DNA from 2 places in the Paenibacillus sp. FSL H8-0282 genome. Region 1 is predicted to be linked to the other one. Evidence: riboswitches for the same ligand, from Rfam matches in the RefSeq annotation. Region 1 holds a riboswitch; the other holds the start of a gene.
The links. A riboswitch is a leader RNA that binds a small molecule or an ion and turns the genes downstream of it on or off. The one in region 1 is predicted to bind cyclic di-AMP.
Positions count from the first base shown of each region.

Region 2: another riboswitch for cyclic di-AMP. It lies ahead of NST94_RS00540 (C40 family peptidase); the one in region 1 lies ahead of NST94_RS02670 (hypothetical protein).

Region 1 is NZ_CP150146.1:601,647-605,688, forward strand. Features, by position in the region: gene NST94_RS02650 (ABC transporter permease) at 1-106, shown strand, start outside; gene NST94_RS02655 (hypothetical protein) at 138-329, shown strand; gene NST94_RS02660 (hypothetical protein) at 794-1,153, opposite strand; gene NST94_RS02665 (hypothetical protein) at 1,288-1,809, opposite strand; gene NST94_RS02670 (hypothetical protein) at 1,824-2,378, opposite strand; cyclic di-AMP (ydaO/yuaA leader) riboswitch at 2,447-2,611, opposite strand; cyclic di-AMP (ydaO/yuaA leader) riboswitch at 3,031-3,220, shown strand; gene NST94_RS02675 (hypothetical protein) at 3,472-3,888, shown strand.
Region 2 is NZ_CP150146.1:112,604-116,645, reverse strand. Features, by position in the region: gene NST94_RS00555 (M1 family metallopeptidase) at 1-523, shown strand, start outside; gene NST94_RS00550 (hypothetical protein) at 535-1,365, shown strand; cyclic di-AMP (ydaO/yuaA leader) riboswitch at 1,584-1,722, shown strand; gene NST94_RS00545 (C40 family peptidase) at 1,780-2,208, shown strand; cyclic di-AMP (ydaO/yuaA leader) riboswitch at 2,570-2,712, shown strand; gene NST94_RS00540 (C40 family peptidase) at 2,757-3,209, shown strand; gene NST94_RS00535 (GNAT family N-acetyltransferase) at 3,399-3,884, shown strand; gene NST94_RS00530 (cytochrome c) at 4,012-4,042, shown strand, end outside.

The DNA of each region.
Region 1 (4,042 bases):
CTTCGGATGGCTGGCAGCCAAGATCTATCGTACCGGCGTACTGATGTACGGCAAACGCCCAAGTATTAAAGAAATCAGAAAAGCAATGAAAGCTTACAAGATCTAAGAAGACCTCATATAACTTTTAAGGAGTGCTAATGATGTCTACAAGCGAACAATATAACATTATGCTTTTAATGAGTTCTGTATCGCTGGCTACGGTTAGTAGAATGCTTCCGGATGGCTCCACTTTTATGGATTTCGTTCAAGGCGTATTGACTGGTGTTGCTATAGTGGGGATGTTGGCAGGATTGTGGATGTACGGTAAGGCGCGTAAGAGTAAAGTGTAATAGTAGGAACTGAATTTTCGGGGGTATCCTAACAGCCATTTATGGTTGTTGGGATATCCCCGTTTTTGAGTTGGCAATCTCTTTGTATACGAGCTGATATAGCTAACGGACCCAGCAGCACTTAAATGCAACAATCATCGAGATTTAGCAAGATATCGGACACTATAGTCGCTATTGGCATGAAAAATGGTGAATTAGTAGCTCTTTTAACCAAATAGTTGCACTGGAGTCCGATACTATGCTCAAAAGGCGATAAACGTGCAAGTAACGTCATCTGGGTCCGTAAGCCTTGTCTTGGTGGAAGATGATTAGGGCTTGCTTTAAGACGATCCAAGACGCTCATCGCTCGAGATTTTTACTGGAGTCCGAACGCCGGCCATATTTGTGGAAAAGCTTCAATTAAAGGCTCCTGAGTCCGTTAGATGCTTCATGCGCTCAAAGATCGTTTGAATTCTAGTCAGAGACTAAATTATAGAAAGATTTGCGCTCGTTAGTACATCCGCTTGGGCGGTCATCTGCTCCCGTAGAGCTCTAAGCTGTGTTTTCAGTGCGGGAACACTTTTTTGCAGAATAATGCTTATTTGAGAAAGAGGCAGCTTTAGGCCGTACCACATGACCTTCACAAGCTGTTCCTCCCAAGGTAATGCCTTAGCCGATAGAAGGGAGCGCCGGGCAAAAGAATCAGCACACTGGTGAATACAAGTGCGGTAAGCGTGGATAGAGAATAACTGAGGATCGAATTCATCCTGACGATATATTTTATGAAGCTCTGTGAAGGTGCGTATAGTAACCTTGTCCGCCTCATTAGATTGTTCTAACAACATGGAACTAAGTACGTAGACTTCATTAGTATACTTTTGGACACACTCTGCAAATTTAGTACTGTAGGTGGACTCGGGAGGTAAGGGGTCAGGCATGGTGAAACACGATCCTTTCAGAATGAGAGATTTGCTTGAATCTATAATATAGAAAAGTAAGAGATTGATTTATTGATGAGATCAGCGGTGTCTGGTTCCGGGCAACTGTGTTTCTGCTGGGAGGTACTGGATAAAGCTTTGGAAGGTTTGTAGTAGAGCCGTTCACTTCTGGAATTGCTCCCCCCTGCTGCAACACTGTACAGACGCCCTTGCTGAATATGCCCTGCCAAGGATTTACCCTGGAGCTTGGCCTTTAAATCCTGCAAAGCACCCTGAACTAGCTCAAGCTTAACCTGCTCCCAATCTGAACCTTCGCGGCGGACCTTATCCAGCGCTTCCTCAAGACGGCAATGACAGATAGCCCGTAAAAAAGAACTCCATTTAATGAGATCGAAATTTTTGGTGTTGGCAGAGATCAGACAAGCCCCCCAGCTGCAGCCTCCCTTACAGGTGAGTTTTAGAATACCATAACGGCAGCCTTCAGCCCCTTCCATTCCATAGTGGATAGGCTCGGGTTCATCCAATACAAATACTTCAATGCGGGATAGTCTGCGCTGGTCCATAGTAGGGTTCCTCCTTAGATTTCCAAAAGCTTTAAGTCTACATGATGAGTGACACTAGCCTTTTCTACACAAGCGAGCATTTCCATTTTATTCTCACAGACTGCGGTATGCTCTAGCCATAGTCGGAACTTCTCTTTCCGTATAACAGATAGATGTAAGGGAAAGGTGCTGCGGGATCTCAAGACATACCAACCGGCGCTTACATCTTTCCAAGGCTCCTTGAAGGCTGTAAACCACGGGAGTTTTTGGTGTGATGACCAATCCTGCTGCTGCTGTTGTTCTCGAATTTTTTTATATATCTCATATACAATCTTAGAGTCTAAACAGTCTTTACAAGAAGAAGGTGTGCTGAACTGGCGAAGGGCTTGGATCTGGTTCTGGCCAAATGCATAGCCTACAATGTACCTGTGATTATGTTCTTCGAACCACAAGGCCCCGAAACAAACGTAATTTAGACTTATCGGCTCAAGCAGCCCTTGATGTATCCCTAAATAATAGTGCTTCAAAACATTCACCCCATCCAGCGTGCTATCACCTAATAAGCTCAGGTAACGCAAAAACCGCAGCAAGAGGAGGACCTCTGCTGCGGTTTTGGATTACAGGCAGATATACCTGGGCCAAAGCGTGGCGGATCAAGGGTCTCTCTCTTTACGCTTACGAGGTTAGCTGTCGGATTCGGACGGTGAGAGTCGCCCTACCTATTGAGACTTATGCAGTCTCCTTTGGATTCACCCCAAGTAGGCCAGGTGGCCTGATGGTTCCCCCGTTCCCTGCGAATGCAGGAACTCAGCGTTGATTGTTTTTCATGAATTAGATTCAACCCGAATCATACTCTTTTCAAGATTTTCTGTAAAAAACGGAAAATGTTCTTTTAGAGCAATTTTAACCATATCCTGCCGACTACGACTGAAAAACGAGGTAAATAGGTATTTATGGCGTGTTATCGCGCCTCTTTCTCGCTCAGCCTCAGCTTCTTGCGTTTCTACCTATAATGGGAATTTGCAGTATTTTCGCTCTAAAAAGGTGAATAAAATCACATGGGTTATAGATAGCGATTAAACGCTCCAAACTCGAGTAAACAAGAGATATAGAGAGATTAGATATCAAGTAAGCGCTATCTAATGGGAAAATAGTTTTTAATTTGCATTATTTTGGCATCATTCAGGTTTTACAAGTCTTCGTGCATAAGAGTATGATTACTCCTGTTTCAACGACAATCGAATATTTGATCCGCTTAATTTCCGGTAAGGAAAGCGGGGGAACCAACAATCGGCAGCCGATGTGAGAGTCGGAAGCCGATTATGGGGTGAATCCTGTAGAGGGTGTGAGTGAGCTCGCATCTATACAGGTAGGGCGACTCTCACCGCCCGAATCCGACAGCTAACCTCGTAAGCGTATGGAGAGAGGATGAGTGCAATGTGACCGCTAGCGAGCCACAGAGGAGATCCTTTGTGGCTTTTTGCTGTGCTCTTAGAAGCAAAGCATTTATGGAGGCCTCCCCTAAGAGGTCGCTAAATTCATCATTAGCGGTATTTGTAAGGCAGCGTCTAATGACGTGACACAACCGAGCTTTAGGTTGTGCCCGAAAATGACGATAGGTCAACATCCTTTCGGAGATTTTCGTTGCCTCCTTGTTGTAAATGAGCAGGAGGAGAAAAAAAGATGACGGATCAGAATGAATATGTGCTTGTATGTGCGCCTACAAAGGCGGGAGAACATTTCATTAAACTTCTGAAGTTCAGGGGTATTAAGATGGCGGGATTAACCAACAATGTGGCTGAGAAAGCTTTACTTGAGGAGCTCGGGATTGAGCAGGTTATTCTAGTGGATACCCGCCATCAGAGCACTTGGTTTCGCCCATCGTTCCCGGTAGGCAGGGTATATCTGTTTGAGAGCAGCTTTCCGCTTTGCTGCCGCTATATTCAGATGTGCCGTACCTGGACGACACAGCCGATTTTTGTGATTACAAGTTCAATAAATCCTAGATTGGTCTATAAAAGACTTGGTGCGAGCTATGTAATCTATTCCCATAGTGGTGATGCTGATTTTCTAATCGATAGATCACCTCATCAAGGATAATGGAAGGAGTGCGGAAGATATGATGGATCTGTATATGGTGGCTTCGTTAGCTGTAATTTACGGGTTATTTTATGGCTTTATGCGCTGGTGCGCAGGTGTAGTTGAGGATACGGGGAGGGATAAGCTGTGATTCTAGTAATCGCTGTTACCCTAC
Region 2 (4,042 bases), 490 kb from region 1:
GGTAGGTACCAAAGCAATGAACAACATCATGTCCTCCTACGCTCGTAAGTTCCGTTTCCAGCATCCCGCTACGTCAGATTTTCAGAAAGTCGTTGAGAAGGTAACCAAAAAATCATGGCAGGCATATTTCGATGATTACATTTATGGTGATGGTGCGCCTGACTTCTCAGTAGATACGATTACTTTTAAAAAAAATAACAGCGGCGATGCTCAAAGCTACGAATCATTAGTGAAGATTTCAAATAAAGGGAGCCATTACGTTGATGTTCCCGTGAAATTCACATTCGCCGACAGCTCTTCGGTGCAGCGGGTCTGGAACGGTGAAGGAGCAGAGACTACGTTTCAATTGTTAAGCGATAAGCCTCTTCTCTCTGCTGAGATTGACCCTGAGCATTCCATCTTATTGGAGAGCAAACATTTAAACAACTTTAGGCTGGCGGAAATAGAGCCCAAGACGCTCTCTCGCTGGACGTTAAGTGTAACTAAACTACTTGAAACCGTGCTCGGAACTCTTGTCTGGTGAGGTGAATGATTGTGAGAACATCGATAACCCGCGGCTGGCAAAGCATGAAGGAGCAATTTTATATTTTAATTCTGCTCTTCATCTACCGACTGCTCTGGGGCTACTTTATGTATGGTTTCATCCGATCTGCTATTATTCCAATTCTACTGCGCTATCCAGATAAAGACGCCGGCGGCAGCGGTATGGGCAGACTGTTGTATTATATCGAGGGACAGTTCAGCTTGAATACTGACCCTGCGATACGCACTTGGTTATGGATGCTTCTAGGACTTGTTGTCTTGCGACTTCTGCTTTCTCCTTTCATAAGGGCAGGATTGCTGCATGAGCTGCACCAGGAGCGAAAGGGCGAGCGCGGGCTGTTCTTTTTCCCCGGCATGAAGATCTATGGACTACCTGTCTTAGTCTTTAGCCTAATCGAATGGGTGCTGACCCTGCTGCCGCTTTACTGGCTTGCTCCAAAAATGTACGGGCTGTTCTTATCCTCTTTGTTTAACTACACTTTGTTACTTCATTTAGTACCATACGTATTGGCATGGCTTATATATATTTTTATCGTGCGCCTGTTTCTTCTATATATGCAGTTTGGTTACACCGGCGGTACAGGAATGTTCTCCTCACTGTTCATCTGCTTGCGGTCACTGATTCCTGCTATAGGTGTTTCCATTGTACTTGGTGCGGGAGGCTTGCTCCTACTGCTAGTGTGCGGACTGACGGGTCTGTTCTGTCCCGGCCTGCCGGCACTTATAATACGGCAAATCTCACCACTACCTTCTACGCTCTTAAAAATGTGGGGAATCTCTGCACAATATCATCTATGGCGTAGCAAAGCATTTCCACAATAAATTAACCTTATTTGACATAATAAAAAGGTCCCAATTCCTGTATTTAGGAGCTGGGACTTTTTCCCATTACGGATAACTTAAGAGTATTTGCAAAATCATAAAAGCTCTGTTACAATAAGTCCTGTGCTATTAGTAACAATTTTGTAATCAATTGAAACGATTCCTACATAACTAAATGTATTTATCGTAAGTGTAACTGTCGAAACGTCATTCTCTTGGTGCTTAACACGCCTAATTCCTTTGCACCGGGAAGTGGGGGAACCATATTTTGGGTGAATTGATCTCGCTTTACAGGGATCATAGGGAATCTTCTACCGAACCCTTAAGCTAACCTCGCAGGCCTTGGAAGGAGTACATCTTTTGAAAAGACATAATTTAAGAAAAAAATGCGTCGCTGCGGCGCTAGGACTTGTAATGGCATTATCTATTGGTGGAGGAAGCGCCTTTGCCGACTCTAAGATGGACACTGTAATCTCAAAGACTATTGGAGTTGCCTATAAAACCGGAGGTACAAGCACTGCCGGATTTGATTGCTCTGGATTTACAAAATATGTATTCAAGAATGTGGGTCTTACTTTACCTCGTACATCAAAAGCTCAATATAGCGTTGGAACTGCTGTATCCAAAAGCAATCTGCGTTCTGGTGATCTAGTGTTCTTTAACACACTTGGCAATGGAGTATCCCATGTCGGCATTTATGTTGGAAACGGAAAATTCGCACAATCGTCCTCTTCGCGTGGAGTGACCATCACTTCACTCAGTCAGGCCTACTGGGCCAATCGTTATGTTGGCGCTAAAAGAGTAATGAGTACTTCAGCTTATCAAGCTGTAGCCTTCGATTGAAACCTTCCTCACAACTATAACCTCATAATTACAACTATATGAACCTGAATCTGATTATGCCCGTAATCAAATTCGGGTTTTTCTTTTTCCATAATATATTTTTACACTATTAGAGCCCGATTGAAACACGTTTATTTGATAAAAATTGCAATTATATTAAAAATTAGGTCATTATTAACGCTTACATATGCCTTTCTACCGTAAAAATGCCAATTTTTCTGCATTAATATGTTAAAAACGATTGCCAAGCGGCTTTCTGTTTGTTACAATTAGCGCAGTGAGATTTTAGTAACATTTTTGTAATCATTAAGTTGTTATTTACAAAGGTTTTGTCATGTATTGATTACAAGCTAATCCTAATCAACAGTATGAGCCGAGTTTCCTAACTATTAGGAAAACGGGGGAACCAACTTTGGGTGAATTGACCTCCATTATATAGAGGGGTCATAGGGGACCTTCAACCGAACCCTTAAGCTAACCTCGTAGGCATTTGGAAGGGGTATACACTTTTGAAGAAGAAGTTAGCAGCAGCAGTACTAAGCTTTTCCATCATCCTCACCATCGGAGCAGGAAGCGCTTTCGCAGATTCCAAAATGGATAAAGTGATTGACAAGGCCATCGGTACTAAATACGTATCCGGCGGTATATCCACTAACGGATTTGATTGCTCCGGATTTACAATGTATGTGTTTGATAAGATTGGCATTAACCTTCCACACCAATCAGGTTCCCAATATCAAATGGGCACAGCAATCTCCCGTGATGATATAAGAGCCGGAGATCTTGTATTCTTCAATACAAGTGGCAAAGGTGTCTCCCATGTCGGCATTTATGTCGGTGAAGGTAAGTTCGCACACGCTTCTACCTCACGCGGTGTTACGATTAGCTCTCTGAGTGATAGCTACTACGTGAAACGCTACGTTGGTGCTAAGCGCATTATGAGCACAGACGCTTACCAATCGGTTGCTGCTGAATCGGAAGACAATGATGATGTTCAATAAGTAACGTACATAGGCTCTTTTCCAAGGTAACTCTTGGAGGAGAGCTTGTTTTTTTGTCTTATTACTTATTTACCCCTCTCATAATTTGTAAAACATTCCTCTCATATAAAGTTTCTGAGTCGAACCTCCCCCATTTTGTATATAATTAGTAATATAGCAATGTCCTCGTGAAAGGAGATCGTTGACCTTATGATAAATCCCTCGGTAACTTTTCATGTTGTTCCTATGGAGGCAATTCACGGAGAAGCTATTTGTAAGTGGAGCTATACGCCCCCATATAATATTTATGGCTGGATGCCGTGGGAGCAGATGCAGGCTCTTGGCATCGAGTTTGGCGATCCGCAGCTCCGGGAGGAACAATATATCTCCATATTAAATGAACAAGAGATTTTGTGCGGATTCGCACAGTTGTTCCCGATGGAAGGAGTCGTTCGTTTAGGAGTTGGGATGCGCCCCGATCTATGCGGCCATGGTTTAGGCAAACTATTCGTAGATGCCATCGTCCAGACAGCCTTGAATCGTTATCCTGATCGTGAGATAGATCTAGAAGTCCTGACCTGGAACCAACGCGCCATTCGAACTTATCAAAAATGTGGATTTACGATTACAGATACGTATGAACGCCGCACACCTACAGGAGACAAACCTTTTTATTGCATGGTCTATGACAAATGATATTAAATACCATATATTTCATGAGAATGATTGTATTCTCGTTCATTTTTTTGTCACAAACCCTATGATAACGCTTCACCATAAGCTATAATGTAGGGAGCAGCTTACATAGAAGGGACGAATTGGGATGCAGAAATGGATCATGAGCGGTTTGTTTT